Regions from separate parts of the Novosphingobium sp. BL-S-24 genome, predicted to be linked through region 2. Evidence: riboswitches for the same ligand, from Rfam matches in the RefSeq annotation. Region 2 holds a riboswitch; each other region holds the start of a gene.

The links. A riboswitch is a leader RNA that binds a small molecule or an ion and turns the genes downstream of it on or off. The one in region 2 is predicted to bind cobalamin.
Region 1: linked by a shared signal. The riboswitch ahead of ACZ1JM_RS17835 (TonB-dependent receptor) and the one ahead of ACZ1JM_RS09880 (TonB-dependent receptor) in region 2 are both predicted to bind cobalamin.
Region 3: linked by a shared signal. The riboswitch ahead of ACZ1JM_RS14150 (TonB-dependent receptor plug domain-containing protein) and the one ahead of ACZ1JM_RS09880 (TonB-dependent receptor) in region 2 are both predicted to bind cobalamin.
Region 4: linked by a shared signal. The riboswitch ahead of ACZ1JM_RS03900 (HoxN/HupN/NixA family nickel/cobalt transporter) and the one ahead of ACZ1JM_RS09880 (TonB-dependent receptor) in region 2 are both predicted to bind cobalamin.

The regions. Positions count from the first base shown of each region.
Region 1 covers NZ_CM145488.1:2,598,892-2,603,077, reverse strand. Annotated here, with positions in the region: gene ACZ1JM_RS17840 (PepSY domain-containing protein) at 1-457, opposite strand, end outside; gene ACZ1JM_RS17835 (TonB-dependent receptor) at 462-2,597, opposite strand; cobalamin riboswitch at 2,823-3,066, opposite strand; gene asd (archaetidylserine decarboxylase) at 3,173-4,027, opposite strand; gene ACZ1JM_RS17825 (DUF2490 domain-containing protein) at 4,135-4,186, opposite strand, start outside.
Region 2 covers NZ_CM145488.1:963,491-967,676, forward strand. Annotated here, with positions in the region: gene ACZ1JM_RS09880 (TonB-dependent receptor) at 1-1,571, opposite strand, end outside; cobalamin riboswitch at 1,785-2,033, opposite strand; gene ACZ1JM_RS09885 (SUMF1/EgtB/PvdO family nonheme iron enzyme) at 2,148-2,699, opposite strand; gene ACZ1JM_RS09890 (arylsulfatase) at 2,847-4,186, opposite strand, start outside.
Region 3 covers NZ_CM145488.1:1,829,660-1,833,845, forward strand. Annotated here, with positions in the region: gene cobT (nicotinate-nucleotide--dimethylbenzimidazole phosphoribosyltransferase) at 1-50, opposite strand, end outside; gene ACZ1JM_RS14145 (DUF1636 domain-containing protein) at 47-457, opposite strand; gene ACZ1JM_RS14150 (TonB-dependent receptor plug domain-containing protein) at 457-2,331, opposite strand; cobalamin riboswitch at 2,522-2,712, opposite strand; gene ACZ1JM_RS14155 (cobyrinate a,c-diamide synthase) at 2,783-4,099, shown strand; gene mdoH (glucans biosynthesis glucosyltransferase MdoH) at 4,078-4,186, opposite strand, start outside.
Region 4 covers NZ_CM145487.1:866,544-870,729, reverse strand. Annotated here, with positions in the region: gene ACZ1JM_RS03910 (response regulator transcription factor) at 1-34, shown strand, start outside; gene ACZ1JM_RS03905 (choice-of-anchor A family protein) at 504-1,568, shown strand; cobalamin riboswitch at 1,659-1,900, shown strand; gene ACZ1JM_RS03900 (HoxN/HupN/NixA family nickel/cobalt transporter) at 2,157-3,155, shown strand; gene ACZ1JM_RS03895 (nitrilase-related carbon-nitrogen hydrolase) at 3,166-4,179, opposite strand.

The DNA of each region.
Region 1 (4,186 bases), 1.1 Mb from region 2:
TGAAGCCCTGCGCTACTGTCCACTGATCGTCGTGGATCCGCTCTACAGCCCTTATCGCCCCCGAATGCGAGAACCGACGCGCCACTGCGGCAGCGGACGCAGCGTCAGCAGCAACCAACGCGCGGCCGTCGACGGCAGACAGCGCCAGTCGGCCTGCTTTGGTTTTGATGTGCCAAACCGGCTCACCAGCAGCCATGTCCAGCCGCAGGTCATCAGGGAATTCCGATAACTTGGCGCGGCGCAGCGCCTCATCAGACCCTATCCGTATCCGGCTCCAATCAATTGGCGTCAGCCTGCTCAATCGCTCAGCATCCGTCAGCGATGGATAAGGCACGTACATCATGACCAGCCCGGACACGAACCAAAGCAGGATCAACACGCAGGCTGCGATGCCCAGCCAGCGGTGGACCCAATAGAGCCACCGCAAGCCAGCCTTGATGAAAGCCGGGCGGGCCATCGGACTACATGCTCATGTCGAGGCGAACGTCAAATCGCCGGGGGGCTCCCAGCAGCCATTGCGACGAACTGCTGCCGATGGAATAGATCTTGTCGAAAACATTGCTGACCCGTCCATCGATCGCCAACTTATCGCTGATGGTCCAGCGCAGGCCCAGGTCAATCACTTCATAGCCGGGCACCCGTAGCGTGTTGGCGTTGTCGGTGAAACGCGGCGCGACGAAACGGGCGGACACCCGCGCCTGCAATGGCTCAACGAAACGCCAGTTCGCCGAAATATTTGCCGTTTTGGTCGGAATACCCGGCGGCGTTTTGCCGGCACGGTCGATGACCACCCCGTTTACAACCTCCCCGAACTCCTTGAAGCGAGCCTTGAGCACAGTGCCATTGGCTTCGATCCCGAACGCGTCTGTGACCTGCACCGCAAGCGTCGCCTCTATGCCCCTCGACGTGCGCCTGCCGACCTGCTGCGTTATCAGGCGGTTCTCCGGATCAGGTGTCAGGAGGCGGCGCTTTTCTATGTCGAACAAGGCAACGGAGGCCGATCCGCGTCCGTCAAGGAAACGCTGCTTGACGCCCAATTCGAACTGGCGAGCAGGCGAAAGGCCGAAGTCCTTCTGCGCGTTCGAGGTAGTTATCAACGCGCTGATGGGATCGGTGCCAACCGTGAACGAACCATAGAGGGCGGTGTCGGCTGTCGGGTTCACCACTACCCCAACCCGACCCGAGCTGCTGTGATACTTGCGCTTAAAGCCGTTTGCCGGCGTGCGCGCATCAATGCGTTCGAGGTCGTACCAATCCTGCCGAAATCCCGCCACCAGCGAAAGCATTTCGCCAAGTTTAAGCTGGTCTTCCATGAACGCAGAATATTGGGTGGTCACCGTGCGGAAGCCAAGAGAAGTAGGCACAGGTGTGATGAAACCACCCGGCTCGAAATTGAACGGATCGACCACCGTGCTGCCGCCATAAGGCGAATTATTGATATGGCGAAACTTGATCCGATTGACGTCAAAGCCGACCAGTAACCGGTTTTCCACGTCTCTTCCCAACGGTGTCGTTACCGTTACATCGCCGCGATCGCCGATCTGATCCTGCCGATGGATGATGTTGAGATAGTCGCCTCGGGTGACCAGTCCGGTCGCTGGAGAAAACCGATAGCTTTCGGCATTCAGATAATCGCGATTCGAACTGAGGTAATAAGCCACGTTACGCAGTGTTAGCGCGTCGGATGCGTGCCACTCAGCAGACAGACGTGTCCAACTGTCACGGAAGTGATCCTGGTTGTTCGCGATGTTGAAGTTGATGAAACGCAAGCGCTTGTCGAACCGGCCAGCATTCAATGGTGTTCCGAAGTACGGCAGGATTTCTACGTCCCCATAATCGGACGCCAGCGTGAAATTGAGCGTTGACGTCGCATCCCAGCGTAGGGCGCCGGAAATGGCGATATTTTGGTTGTCGCTGTTGCGATCCAACCATCCATCGGATCTGCTGATGCTGGCGGCCAAGCGATAGGAAAGACCGCCACCCACGGGCCCACCCGCATCCGCCGCGATCTGCATCGTATTGTCCGAACCGTAGGCCACACGAGCCTGCATCACGTTGCGATCGGTCACAGGCTTTTTCATGATCACGTTGATGGCACCGCCGATGGCACCCTCGCCGGATATGACAGAGCTTGGACCCCGCAACACGTCGATGCGGTCCACCGTCCAGGGATCGACGGGAAAAGTTAAGGTGCCGGACGCCACGAACAGGCGGGTCCCGTCCACCAGAAGTTGGACCGACCCTTGGCCCGAAAACCCGCGCGCAGCCATTGCCGTGTTACCATTGCCAGGGGAGCCCTGAAACGTAAGGCCAGTAGCGCGGCTGACGGCTTCCTGGATGGAAAAATCCCCCCGCGCCCTGATCGCATCGCCGTCGAGGACCTCGATACTGGCGGGCGTCTCGAACACCGTGATGCCAAGACGGCTAGCGCTGCTTGCTGTGTCCAGCTGGTCCTGAGCGCGCAGGCCCGTTACGACAATGCTGTCTGCGGATGTGCTGTCGGCTTCCTCCGCACGAGCCGGCAAGCCTAGAAGCAGCGCGAAGACGGATGCGCCCGCCGCCAACTTACGATGGGCGGGCAATTGGATATTAGTCAAAGTTCATTCCCCCGTTCATGGACGCCGAAATCCTGCAGAAGCAGGCGGCGTAGCTGCAAGTTACGAACGGTAGGGGAGGCGTTTCGGCAACGTACCGAAACAGTTGCAACGCGGGAGCGCGGGCGCAACAACACCCGCCGGATCCCCCCGGCGCTGCGGCCCCTTGCCGCGCGGTCGTCGCTCAGACGGAGTACACCGTGCCTTGGCCATCCCCTGGACCCAGGCAAGAGCGACCGGACGCTGGCAGGTCTCCTGGCTTGCGGGTCATCGCACGATGCACGGCCTTCCCAGGCCTCGCAGGAGTTAGCGTCCGGCCCAGTGGCTGCGACAGGGCACCTTGGCCTGCCGCGAATATGCATCGCACTCACCGCTTACAGTTGCAGGGACAGCCTCGGCATCGAAGGGAAAACCCTTCTCACCGCGTTCCCTTTTAAGCTCCTTGCGAAGCACCAACGCGATCTTGCCCGCAGCTCAAAGAAGTTGCGGGCAGCTGCGGCTAGCGTTTCATTGCAAGATTGGCAAGATGTCTAGAGTAACCTTTTTAGAGCACTCGTCTCTTAGCGCGGTAAGGATATCTATCGTTCAGGACGGTTGCCCATGTACTCACCGAGACGGACATTTCGTTCTGGCGCCCACTGCGGATTAAACGTGATTGTGTCGGACGGGAACAGCATTACGATCGTCGACCCCAGCAAGAACCGGCCCATCTCCTCGCCCTTTGCGAGAACGATTTCCTGATCGGAATAGGTCCATTCCGCCATGGTGCCGGTACGCTTCGGATTGACGACCCCATGCCATACCGTCGCGATGCTTCCAACAATCGTGGCGCCCACAAGCACCATAACGAAAGGCCCGACATCGGCGGAATCAAACACGCAGACGACCCGCTCATTACGGGCGAAAAGCTTGGGTACACCCTGAGCGGTGGCGGGATTGACTGAGTACAGCGACCCCGGAACATAGATCATCCGCCTCAACCTGCCAGCGCACGGCATGTGCAACCGGTGGTAATCCTTTGGCGACAGGTACAAGTTCGCGAAGCTGCCGTGCCTAAACGGGACCGCCAGGGTTTGGTCGCCACCCACCAGTTCGGTGACGGTGAACCGATGCCCCTTTGCCTGGAGGATATGGTGGTCGTCCACTGCGCCAAACTGGCTGATCGCTCCATCCACGGGGCACACAAAGTCAGCGTCCGCCTGCGGTCGGACCCCCGGTTTCAGAGCACGAGTGAAAAAGTCGTTGAAGCTCTTGTAATGGCGTAGTTCAGGTTCCGCCGCCTCGGTCATGTCGACCTTGTACTTGCCGACAAACCACGAGATGAGGCCGGTCGTTAATCTGTCGGCCTGAGCGCGAGCTACACGGCCGGCAAAGGTCGTCAAGTGACGCTTGGGCAACAGATGCTGAAGCATCACTTTGAATCTGTACGACATCCGCCCCCCAAACGCTGAGCAGCCTCGCTCGCGATACTCCAAGGGGGACTTCACGCTTTTAAGCGATGCGGTCAACTGCCCGGGCTGTTTTTTGCATTCTCAGACGGTCAGAAACTCAAACTGAGAGACGCGGTTGCGACATTGTCATTGCTGTCGTCC
Region 2 (4,186 bases):
CAGAAAACATGCTTGATGCCCGCTTCATATTGCCGACCGGTGGACAGGTCGAAATCACTCTGCGCCACACTGGTCGATACCAGTGCTCCAACAGGATCGGCTGCGGTCGCATATTGGCCGTAGAGCGCGAGCGTCGGCACGGGATTATAGACGGCCCCGACCCGCCACGTGACGGCGTCCGGCGTCGACGTGAAATTGTTCGCCGCGTTGACATAGTCTGTCTTTGTAATCTTAGGCCGGTCGTAGCGCAGGCCGCCAACCAGAGAAAATTGCTCGCTGAACTGCAGCCGATCTTCGGCAAATATTGAATATTGCCGGATCCTATTGGTGTAACGGGGCTTGGTAGGCGCGTTGGCCTGGTGGAGGAAAAGCGTGAAAGCCGGATCCTTCACATCGACCAGGCGGGTTGCGTTATTGCCGCTGTTGCTGACATTCTTGTAGCTGATACGGTTGATGTCAAAGCCGACAACCATCTGGTTCTCCATCCCGCCCAGCCTGTGGGTGAGATTGGCGGTCGTCCGGTTCCCGGTCTGCTTCTGGATATGATAGAGTTCCAGGAAGCTGGATTGCTGAATTTTTGCGGTGCTGGTCGCCGTCGCAGGCACATAAGTGACGTTTTCGGCATTCTTCCAATATTTGTTGGCCCACAGATGATAGAAGGTGCTGCGTATGGTCAGCGCATCGGATGCTGCCCATTCGATTTTTGCCTGGCTCCAATTGTCGCGGAAGCGCAGCCGGGCATCGTCGACATTATAGTTGTTCCGGCGCAGCGATCGGTCCAGCTTTCCGTTGACCAGCGGCACGCCGAACCACGTCCGCGGATTTTGGTTACTATGGTCGTGGGACAAGGTGATGGAGAGCGCATCCGTCGGCTTCAGGTGAATGGCCCCCGACAAGGCGATCGCGTCAGAATCGCCGCGGTCCATCCAGCCTTCGGATCGGCGATAACTTGCATCGGCCCGGAAGCCGATGGCGTCCGTGATCGGCCCGCCAGCGCCCGCCGCGACGTTCAGACTGTCGAAGGATGCAATGCCGATGCGGCCGCTGACCTCTATCTGTTCAGAGGGCTGCTTGCGCACGACGTTCACCGCGCCGCCAATGGCGCCCTCACCATATAGAACGGAGGCTGGTCCACGCAGAATCTCCACGCTTTGCGCCATCCACGGGTCAGCCGGGAAGGTCAGCGTGTTGTTGTACATCCGCATCCCGTCGTAGAGCGTCATAACCGAATTCTGCCCGGTGAAGCCGCGGGCGGACAGGCCATAGCCGAAGACCCCGGATGTGTTGACGATACCAGTAGCGCGCGCGGCAGCATCCTGGATGGTCAGATCGCCCCGCAACCGGATCGCGTCGCCATCGAGCGTTTCGACGCTGGCTGGCATTTCGAGCGGTGTAAGCCCAAGGCGACTGGCTCCTTCGGTCTTCAGATTGAGCCGAAGCGGATCGACCACACCCGTCACGATGATGGCGTCAGGTGTGGGATTGATGTCTTCCGCCGGTGTCTGGGCATAACCAGCGGTCGGCAAGGACAGACCAACCGCAGCGAGCATGACGTTCTTGAAATACTGCATATAACCCCCGTTCGTTTCGCGGCGCACCTGTTGTGAGGGGCGCCAAGTGACAAGTTACGAACGGTTGGAGATGTGGTGGCGCGAAGAAGGAACGGTTGCCGCAACGTCGGGAACGCGCACCCAACCGCCCGGATTCCCGCACTTGCAGGTCCAGCCGTTCGTTCGTCGCTCAGACGGAGTTCACCGTGCCGCGGCCATCCCCTGGACCAAGGCAAGAGCGACCAGACGCCGGCAGGTCTCCTGGCTCATGGGTCATCGCTTGATATACGGCCTTCCCAGGCCTCGCAGGATTTAGCGTCCGGCCCAGTGGCTGGCGGTTGGGGCACAATGCCGTCCGCACATGTATATCGCGCTCGCCACTTACAGTTGCAGGGACAGCTGCGGCATAGGATTCTTGCAAGGACCCGCACCGCATTCCCTTTTAATCCCCGTTTCCGGGGAACCGACGCGATCTATGTCTGTATCCTGCCGAAGCAGAAAGAGACGGCGCTTCTTATGACGCTGAATATCGTTTCGCAAGTGACTGTCGTTGCCCGTCGGAATAAGCCTCCCCAGGCTGACACCAGAGCGGAGGGTCTAAGTGGTGAACGCCCCGGTCATTCGGCTCGAAACAGCCTGCCGGCGCCAGACCCTTAAAGCCGTCAGCGCCTGTGTCACGGATCGGGAAAGGGCCTTCCCACACGTTGGCGCGCGCCCTGCCGTCGGAGTGAAAAGCCCAACTGGTCGGATTGCGCGGGCCGTCCTACCGGCCGCGCGCGGCCTGTTCCATTGCGCTTCAGTCGGCAACGCGCCACCGGCCCATCGGGCATAAGCTTTCGCATCCTCGCGATCGACATGGACCACCGGGTCGTTTTCATGGCCTTGCAGATTAGTGTCCGGCCCCTGCGGATGGCGCCAGTTCCCACCCTTTACCAGGCGCCACCAGCGCGCAGCATTGTCGAGCGGCACAGGTGCGAGCGGCTGAACAAAAAGGGCAGACGCCCCCTCATGTTCGGCGCGGGTCTGATAGCCCGTCGCTGCAACGAAAGCCGCAGACTGGCGATTGGTGACTTCGTGGCGGTCGATCCAGAAGGCGGCGGTCGTTACCCTATTGCCCGGGCGGCCGGGCCCGTCCTCGCCGAGGAGCACCGCCGGCAGGAACGGCGATGCGGTCGTCCCGGCTGTCGCATTGCGACGGCGACACAGTCGGCGCTGGCGATCCTGAGCCGCCGACGATCGCAGCCAGAGGCGCAGCGATCAAGGCCATGGACCGGGTGGGAAGCCGGATCCGCATCGTCAGTCCGCCCCCCGTGGTGGGCCTGGATGAGTCAGGGGATCAGCGAGCACCACGCCCACGCGCCTGGCGTAATCATTCCAGACGCTAACCAGGGCTGCCTTGCGGGCCGGCTCAAGCGCCGAAAGGTCGCGCGTTTCGCCGGGATCGGCGGCGACGTTGTACAGGCGCCACTTCCCGTCGCTGATATCGGTGATCTTCCAGTCACCGTCACGGATGGACCGCGAATTGAACAGTTCGGAGCCGATCGGCTGTCCCGCAGCATAAACCGGCGCGCCGGTTTGCAAAAAGGATTTCCAGCTTCGACCGTCGATCGGCTGGGCCGTCGCCCCTCGCGCGGAAGGCTGCGGAATGCCGGCGAGATCGAGAAAGGTCGGGGTTACGTCCGTGACATGCGTAAATGCGCGGCCAATCTGCCCTTTTGGCACCGCAGGCCCGGTGAGGAAGGCTACGGAACGGGTGCCACCTTCCGTGGCATAGAGCTTGAAGCGATAGGATGGCGCGGTCGCCGCCTGCGCCCAGCCTTCGCCATAGGTGGCGTAGGATGCCGCGTTGCCGATGTCTTCGGGCGCCTTGACGGGCGGGACCATGTCGCGCAGCATTTTCAGCCCCGATCGGCTGGCTTCCATGCCTTCGGCACCATTGTCGGACAGGAAGAGGATGATGGTGTTGTCCAGTTCGCCCGTTTCCTTCAGCGCACCGACCACTTGGCCGACGGCAGTGTCGAGCCGATCCACCATGGCCGCATAGACTTCCATCTTGCGTGCCTCGATCTGCTTGTCGCGCGGCGACAGCGTCTCCCAGGGTTGGGCGTCCACCAACGGGTGCGGCTGCACCGATGCATCGATCAGGCCGAGTTCCCGCTGCCGCTTCAGTCGCGTGGCCCGCAGCACCTCATAGCCCGCATCATAGCGCCCTTTATATTTGGCGATGGTTTCGGGTGGAGCCTGCAAGGGGTAATGCGGCGCGGTAAAGGCGAGATAGGCGAAGAACGGCTTCTTGCCGTCCGAACCGGAACGCGTGCTCTTGATTTGCTCGACCAGCTTCTGCCCGAAATAGTCGGACGAATAGAAGTTGGCCGGTATGGTGACGGGCACGCCGTTTTCGCGATAGGTCGGGGCATATTTCGGGTTCGAACCCATGCCCCCGCCAAAATGATTGTGGCCGCCCTGCGCCAGCGAAAAGCTGAGCTGGAAGCCACGGGCGTGCGGGTCCTGGTCGGGTTCGACGCCCAAGTGCCACTTGCCGGAGTAAAGCGTGCGATAGCCCGCCGCGCCCAGTCGCTCCGCCAGCGTCGGCGCGTCGGCGCGCAGATAGCCTTCGTAGCCAGGATGGCCTGTTT
Region 3 (4,186 bases), 870 kb from region 2:
AGGACGGAAAGCGCGACAGAAAAGGCGGTGGCGTCGGCAAACCGGGTCATGTGCAGACAAAGCCCTCGGGCGGTGTCCGCGTGATGAAGTGCCCCTTCACGCCCTGCGGCCATTCGCGAAACGGCACTCGGCCTTCCTCGCTTGCTGCGTGCGCTACGGCGTATTCCAAGATTGCCCGAGCCGCATCGTGATCGGGGGCAAAGTCTCCGAGGACGTAACCGACTTTGCCCGGCGCCCGAATATGGACAGTGCATGATCGGGAGCAGGCGAACAGGCAGGGCATGGCCTGTACGGCCACGGCTTGCAGCGCCGGGTCCGCCTCCTGCACTTTTCGCAATGCATCGGCCAGCACCGCGCCGTCGCGGGGGGCATCGTCATTCCTGATCCTGCCATCCCCGCTGTATCGGCAGGTGCTGCAGACAACGACCGACGGCCCGGGGGCGACAGGTTCCAGCATCAAAAGCGGCTCCGCAGTCCGAGAGTTACAGTGCGGCCCAGCGTTCCGTATCCCGCTGCCGTTTCGTAATGCGTATCAGTCAGATTTTCGACGCGACCCTGGACGATCAGGCCATCGCTGACTTGCCATTGGCCACGCAAGTCGATCAGCCAGTAATCATCGAGCGTCGCCGTGCCGGTGGCGGCGTTGAAACTTTCGCCGGAGTAGCGTGCCGCGATCGAGGCGCGCAGACCTTGCGGCAGATCGATGCCCGCTTCCGCATTCGCCAGATGGCGGGGCACGCGTTGGAGCTGGCGCCCATAGGTAGCACCCGGAGTGCGATCTTCCGCCCTGATCCAGCTGTAGTTTCCGTTGGCGAACAGCACGCCAAGCCTGCCCGATGCAGACAGTTCGATGCCCTCCGCCTTGGCTGCCTTCACGTTGGCATAGTACCCCAGGCGCGAGGTCGAGGTGCCGGGTATGTAGCAGGCGGCGGGCAGTGTTCCCCGGACCGGACAGTTGGAGAAATCGATCAGATTGTCGGTATCACGATTGAACCAGGTGGCGGCGACATGAAGCACGTCGCCCAGATGCTGTTCCGCACCCACTTCCCAGCCATTGGCTTTTTCCGGAACAAGGTCCGCCGTGCCGTAAATGCTGAACGACTGATAGAGCGACGGTGCCTTGTAGCCCTCAGAATAACTGGCGCGCAGGATGGTGGCGCCGTCATTGGGCGTGAATACGGCTCCTGCGCTGACCACGGTGTTGCTGCCGAAACGGGACTGGTCGGAATACCGTGCCCCCCCATTCAGCGTCAGCCCTCGAACCGGCGACACGCGCAACTCGCCGTATAGGCTATCGGTGTCCACGCTATTGGGGGTGAGCACATACGGCGTAGTGCTGTTGGAGGGCGACGCCGTCGTCATCCGCTGTTCTTCGCGCTCGGCACCGAATACGGCCTGTATGGTGTCAGAGAAAGTGTACGTACCCTGATATTCAAAGCGACGCACCCGGCCGTGGGCATCGAAGCTGATCTGCCTGATCCTGCGCGCGGGATCGTAGTTCTCGCGATCGGTCTCGCCCTGCAGAACAGCCAGCCGGTTTAACAGTCGCCCGTCGAAGAGCGCGAAGTTCAGGCCGGCATAGCCAGACCACTCCCGAGTGAGCCCGTAGGCGCGGGTATCGCCAGATGTCCCGTCGAAATCGTTGTTGGATTTCGACCAGTAGCCACGCAGGTCAAGACTGACGCCCGGGGCGATCCGGACGGTAACGGTGCCACTTGCACCGGAACGGGTGTAGCCATCCGCCTCTGTCCCATTCGACCGGGCGGAGATCCCGTCTGTCGTGAACCGTGAACCCGCGAGACGCCAGTCTACCGCCTCGGACGTGCCGCCGATCCCGGCGCGCGCCGATACGGTGTCGTGCGTGCCTGCCTCCAGGGCGAAGCTGCCCTCCAGCGGCTGGGTGGGGCGACGGGTGCGTACATTGATGACACCGCCGATCGCGTCGCTGCCCCACAGGATGGATTGAGGGCCACGCAGAATTTCAATCCGATCGATGTCATCGAGCAGGAGGTTGGAAAATCCGTAACCACCCGCCGTCGACGAAGGATCGGACAGGCGCATGCCGTCTATCACCATTACGCTTTGCCCGGCGTCGGCTCCGCGGATGCGTAGCGATGTGGTGGTGCCATAGCCGCCATTGCGCGACAGGCTGATGCCCGGAGTGCGCAGCAAGGCATCGGTAACGGCGACTGGTTGCAGCGCGACGATCGCCGGTTCATCCAGGATGGTGACCAGCGCGGAAACTCGCTCTGCGGCCACGGGGGTGCGCAGGGCGGACACGACGATGCGTTCTTCCGCTCCCTCTCCGCTGCCAGATATGTCGACGGCCATATCAGGGGCAGTTTCCGCCAGGGCGGGGGATGAGGCGAGGGCAAGCGCAAGGAAAGCGGGAATACGGGCGTGCAATGTATGATCCTTCAGCAGACGACATCGACGGCGAAAGGCGATGAGCCTCACGCTGTCAGGCTGTCGTCACGCTAGGAGTTCACACCCCCGTCCGTCCGGCACACCCTGTCCGGTCGAAGAACGACTGCGTCAGGCAGGTCTCCTGGCTCACGGGTCAGTGCCGGTTCGGCCGCCTTCTCAGAACCCGAAGGTTCCAATGGCGTGATGGCCGATGGCTCACCGCTTACAGTTGCAGGGGCAGCCCGGGCATCACACCCGCGTTCCCTTTTGATCCCCTTGCGGGGAACCTGTCGCGGCGCGGCAACTATCGTGCGATGCCGCCACGTGCAAGTACCCGATGCTTGCGCGCAAAAGTTAACGCGCATACTCGGCAGCGATGACGAACGGCCTCCACCATGATTGCCCGGCATTGCTGGTGACGGCACCCTCTTCCGGCCAGGGCAAGACGATGCTGACGGCTGCCTTGGCGCGGCACCATCGAAACACGGGACGCCGGGTGAAGGTGTTCAAATGCGGGCCGGACTTCCTGGACCCGATGATTCTGGAAGCCGCCTGTGGCGAGCGGGTCTATCAGCTGGACCTGTTCATGTGCGGCGAAGAACAATGCCGCGATATGCTGTACACGGCGGCGGGCGAGGCTGATCTCATCCTTATCGAAGGAGCGATGGGCCTGTTCGACGGCGATCCGTGTGCGGCAGACGTCGCGCAGCGGTTTGGCCTGCCCGTGCTCGCGATACTCGACGGATCGGCGATGGCGCAAACTTTCGGTGCGCTGGTGCATGGGCTTGCGACGTATCGTTCGGGGCTGGATCTTCACGCGGTGCTCGCCAACAAGGTCGGCACGCCGCGGCATGCGGAATTGCTCCGGCAGGGAATCCCTGACACCATCAACTGGTGGGGCACTGTGGCGCGCAACACTGAGAGTTCGCTGCCATCGCGGCATCTGGGACTGGTGCAGGCGAGCGAAGTGGCCGATCTCAATCGCCGGCTGGACCACCTTGCGGAGCTACTACCGGACGAAGCGCGGCAGCTTCCGCCGCCGGTCCGGTTTGCCCCATCTGCGGTAGACCCCGATGCGCAGAAGTCTCTGGAGGGCAGGCGCATTGCGATAGCGCGTGATGAGGCATTCGCTTTCATCTACCCCGCCAACGTCGATTGCCTTGTGCAATCGGGGGCCAGGTTGGAGTTCTTTTCCCCATTGGCTGACCACCATCTGCCGCCCTGCGATGCTGTCTGGCTGCCTGGAGGGTACCCGGAACTGCATCTGGATAGGTTGAGCGCCAACGCATCGATGATTGCCGCTATACGCGAGCATCATGAGCGAAACCTGCCGATCCTCGCCGAGTGTGGCGGTATGCTGTATACCTGCGAGGCGCTCACAGACTTGAGCGGATATAGCGCTCAGTTGCCGGGCATTTTCCCGGGCCGGGCAACGATGCAGCCTCGACTGGGGGCGCTTGGGATGCAGCAGGTAGCGCTGGAGGATGGGGTCATGACCGGCCACACATTCCATTACTCCTCGTTGGATACGCCTCTCACCCCGTTGGCCCGATCGATCACACCGGATGGCCGGGACGGAGAAGCGATCTACCGGCATGGCTCGCTGACGGCGAGCTACATGCACCTGTATTTCCCATCTGCCCCGCAGACAGCGGCGAGGCTATTCGGCAGTCAGGCTTCGACCACCGCGTGATCGTTCGACGGCGCGCGCGGTTCGGGATGGGGCAGGCGGGGCGTCTCGGTGATGCCGGGCTCGGGCACCTGGAAGAAACGGGCGGCT
Region 4 (4,186 bases), on a different replicon from region 2:
CGGAACGTCAGGGTACATCGTACACGCCGCCTGAGCATCGGTTCATCAGGCTGCAGCTGGGTTTTTGGACGAGAGGCCGGCACAATTTGACGTTCGTCTACGGACGTACCGTCAACGTGTTCACGCCGGCCTTTGTCCAGGCCAAATAATATCTTTGCGTGCCACTCGGTCTCCTGCCTCCTTTCAAGGATGACAGTCGTCCGATGCTCCTTTTCGTTCCATCTGGTGCGGTACGGTCTTTTGACCCCTCACTTTATCCAGCCGCTGGAACGCTTTAACTACTATGGCCATCCCCAAACGGTGTCCAGAATTAGTGCAACCGCAATGGTTTGAATTTGGCGCTCGTTCTTCGGGAGGAGCAGGCCACCACCGGGTATCAAGATAACAGGTAATAGCTGGCGTGTTCCGCGAAGGGACACCGCCAAAGTGCGACTTTCCAATCGCACCGGCTGCGATACGAGGGCCTCGGCACTTCCGCCACGTGAGACCCACCCGTGACAGCAATTCGTATCGCTTCCTTGTCCGTCGCGGCCATTGCCGCTGTGATTGCTGCCAGTCCGGTTCTTGCCAGTTCGGGTATGATTGCCGGCACCGATGTGCTGCGCAACTGGAACCTCGTGGTTCTGGGCGATCTGACGTCGTCATCCGAGGTGGAAGGGCGCACGTTCGTCGGCGGAAACCTGGAAGGCAATTCGTCGAACTATCAGATTCAGCCGCTTCCCGCTTCCAACACTGGCACGCCGGGCCTGACCGTGGTGGGCGACGTCAACGGCGGCCACAAGAACCTGAACAACGGTTCCGGCGCGATCGTTGGCGGCAACGTCAACAGCGGCCTTAATCTCAATGGCGCCGCGCAGACGGTTCTGGTTGGCGGCTCGATCAGCAACACCAACGTCAACAACAACACCGTCACGGCGGGCCTTGCCGCCAGCGATCCAGCCTTCGCGCAGAACCTGACCCAGCAAAAGAGCCTGATCGAAACGTCGATGACCGGCCTCAGCGTATCGATGAGTAAGCAGACGGCTAATAGCGACCTCACGATCAGCGGCAATCGCGGCACGTTCGATGCCAAGCCGGATGGCAGCGGCGTTGCCGTTTTCAACATCTCGGCCAGTGACCTGAACAAGATCGGTGAGATCCAGTTCAATCTTAACGGCGCGGACACGGCGATCGTCAACGTATCGGGCGGTGCGATCAAGCTGGACGACAACTTCCTGGGCGGCACCCAGAACCTGGGCGAACATGTGATCTGGAACTTCCCGGATGCCAAGGACCTTTCCTTGACCACGGCCTGGGGCGGTTCCGTGCTCGCCCCCGGCGCGGCCGCCAGGACTGCCAATTACATCCAGGGATCGGCCGTATTCGGCAGCCTGGTGCAGAACGGTGAAATGCATATCGGCACGTACACCGGCGGTTATCAGGTTCCCAGCGATCCGGGTACGCCCAGCACTCCCGGCGGAAGCTCGGGCGGCTCCCCGGTGCCGGAACCGGGCGTAATCGGCCTGATGGCTTTGGCGACCGGCGGTCTGATGCTGCTTCGGCGTCGTCGTCGCACCCCGGCGAACTGAACCTTCCGAAAGCCCGATACCCGCGATCCGGCCTTGCGGCCCGGCGCGTGTACGACTAGGTGCGATCGTGTCGATCCGGCTTTGAGGCGGGTCGGCATTGATCGCGTCGGTGCCCCGAAAGGGGCTTAATAGGGAACGCGGTAAGAGGGGTGCCCCCTCGAAGCCGAGGCTGTCCCTGCAACTGTAAGCGGCGAGCGCGATGCATAGGCCGGCGACCAACGCGGTACGCCGGCAGCCACTGGGCCGGACGCTGAAACATGCGAGGCCTGGGAAGGCCATGCATCAAGCATTGACCCGCGAGCCAGGAAACCTGCCGGCGTCTGGTCGCTCTTGCCGTGGCCCAGGGGTTGGCCAAGGCACGGATACTCCGTCTGAGCGACGTACGTGCGGCGGGGCCGCACCGGCATACCGTGCCGGCCGCTGATTGGCGTCCGTCCGGCATGGATGCGCCGGCCGCTTGTGCGGAAGCCCCTCCGTCAGGTTCGCTGACGCCCGGGGTATCGATGAATGCAATACCTGAACGACGCGCCCGGCGCGCCTTCGCAACGTGGGAGTCGGACGGCTTCCCATCGAGGCGCCGGTCCCCGGCTGCGCTCTCGTGCCACCGCGATTATATCGTGCCTGATCGGGGCGAATCTCCTGGTATGGGGGTGGGCGTTCAGCGTTTTCCATTCCAGCCCGGTACTGCTGGGAACCGCCTTGCTCGCATGGAGCCTGGGGCTGCGCCACGCCGTGGATGCAGATCACATCGCGGCGATCGACAACGTGACGCGCAAGCTGATGCAGGACGGCCAGCGACCACTGAGCGTCGGGCTATGGTTCGCGATCGGCCATTCCGCCATCGTCCTGATCGCGGCGACGACGATCGCCCTTGCCGCCAGTACGCTCGACGATTTTGAGGCATTCGGTCGGTCCGGTGGCGTGATCGCGACGATTATCTCGGCCGCATTCCTGTTCGTCATTGCCATCATGAACCTCGTCATTCTGAGAGGCGTCTGGCAGCGGTTTCAACAAGTTAGGCGCGGTGGCAGGATCGTGGAGGACGATCTTGACATGCTGCTGGCCGGGCGCGGTCTGATCGCCCGCATCCTTAGGCCGGTGTTTCGGCTGGTGCGGCATCCCTGGCACATGGCGCCGCTTGGTTTTCTTTTCGGCCTGGGCTTCGATACCGCGACCGAGGTGGCGATACTCGGGCTGTCGGGCGCCCATGCAGCGGATGGGATTTCGCTGGTGACCGTCCTGGTATTCCCGGTGCTGTTTGCGGTCGGCATGGCGCTGGTAGATACCATCGACGGCATCATCATGCTGGGTGCTTACGAATGGGCATTCGTGAAGCCCATTCGCAAGCTCTATTACAATGTCGTCATCACCGCGATTTCCGCGCTGGTAGCGCTTGTGATCGGTTCGATACAGACGGCGGCGCTGCTGTCTGACAAGTTCGGGTTGGAAGGCGGGGTATGGTCAGGTGCGGCCATGCTTTCCGAGCATTTCAACACCCTGGGTTTCCTGATCATCGGGCTATTCATATTTTGCTGGATGGCCAGTTACGCCGTCTATCGCTGGAGCGATCTCGACTCAGTGGGCTGATGGGCGAGGTTCAGACCGACTTGCCACCATTCCAGTGAGATTGGATCTTTCGCCAGGCGTCCCGTTCCACGTCGATGATTTCGTCGAACTGTTCGGGAGCATGATCGGGCCATCGGTCACTGGGCCAGTGGCCTGTCATGGCAGCAGCAATCGTGGTCTGTGGCTGGATCTGCGCGAGGAAATTGGCTGCCGCTTCCTCTCGCCATTTCCGCAGGGCCGGGATGTCCACGCGCGCCAGCATGACGGTGGTATCCGCTGCCACATTTTTGCCGATCTGCTCGCCTTTGTAATCGTAGATCGTTGATGGCGGTGACTGTGGGCCACCGTCGAAATTGGGGCTGGCGAGATAGACCATGTTCTCGAACGCGCGGGTGGCGCGTACGTGAAACGCGCCTGCACGCTCCAGATAATCGAGGTGGGTTCCTGCCGCCGCGATGGGATTGACGATTACCTCCGCCCCTTTCAGCGCCAGCGAACGGCACGCCTCCGGCCAATGCGGCTCCGCCCCGATCGTGGCCGCCATCCTGCCAAGGGGGGTGTCGATCACCGGGAAGAACGCGTCCTCGCCAAATGTCTCGATGAATTTGGAATAGACGTCGATCGGGCTGGTTCGCAGCGACAGTGAATAGCTCTTGCGATGGACGAGCGCGAGATTGCCGTCCGGCGCGATGATCGCGCACGACAGGAAATAGCGGCCAGGGAAAGCGGCGTGACGTTCGGGCGCCTGAACGACGATCCACGCCCCCATTCGCCGCGCCGCCGCGCCGATACGGTCCAACTCCGGCCCCGGAAATTCCAGCGCGGCGTCATGCCACACTTCCGACGATACCATGGCGTGCCCGCTGATGCCGAACTGCGGAAAGACGATCAACTTTGCGCCGTGGTCACCGGCGACTCGTTCAGCAACAGCGATGGTGTGGTCGATATTCGCCAGCAACTTTCCACGATCGGGCCGCCCATCCACAAACATGGAGTTCGGCACCACACGGCAGGCGGCCATCGTATAGGGTTCAATCTGAGACATACCGGTT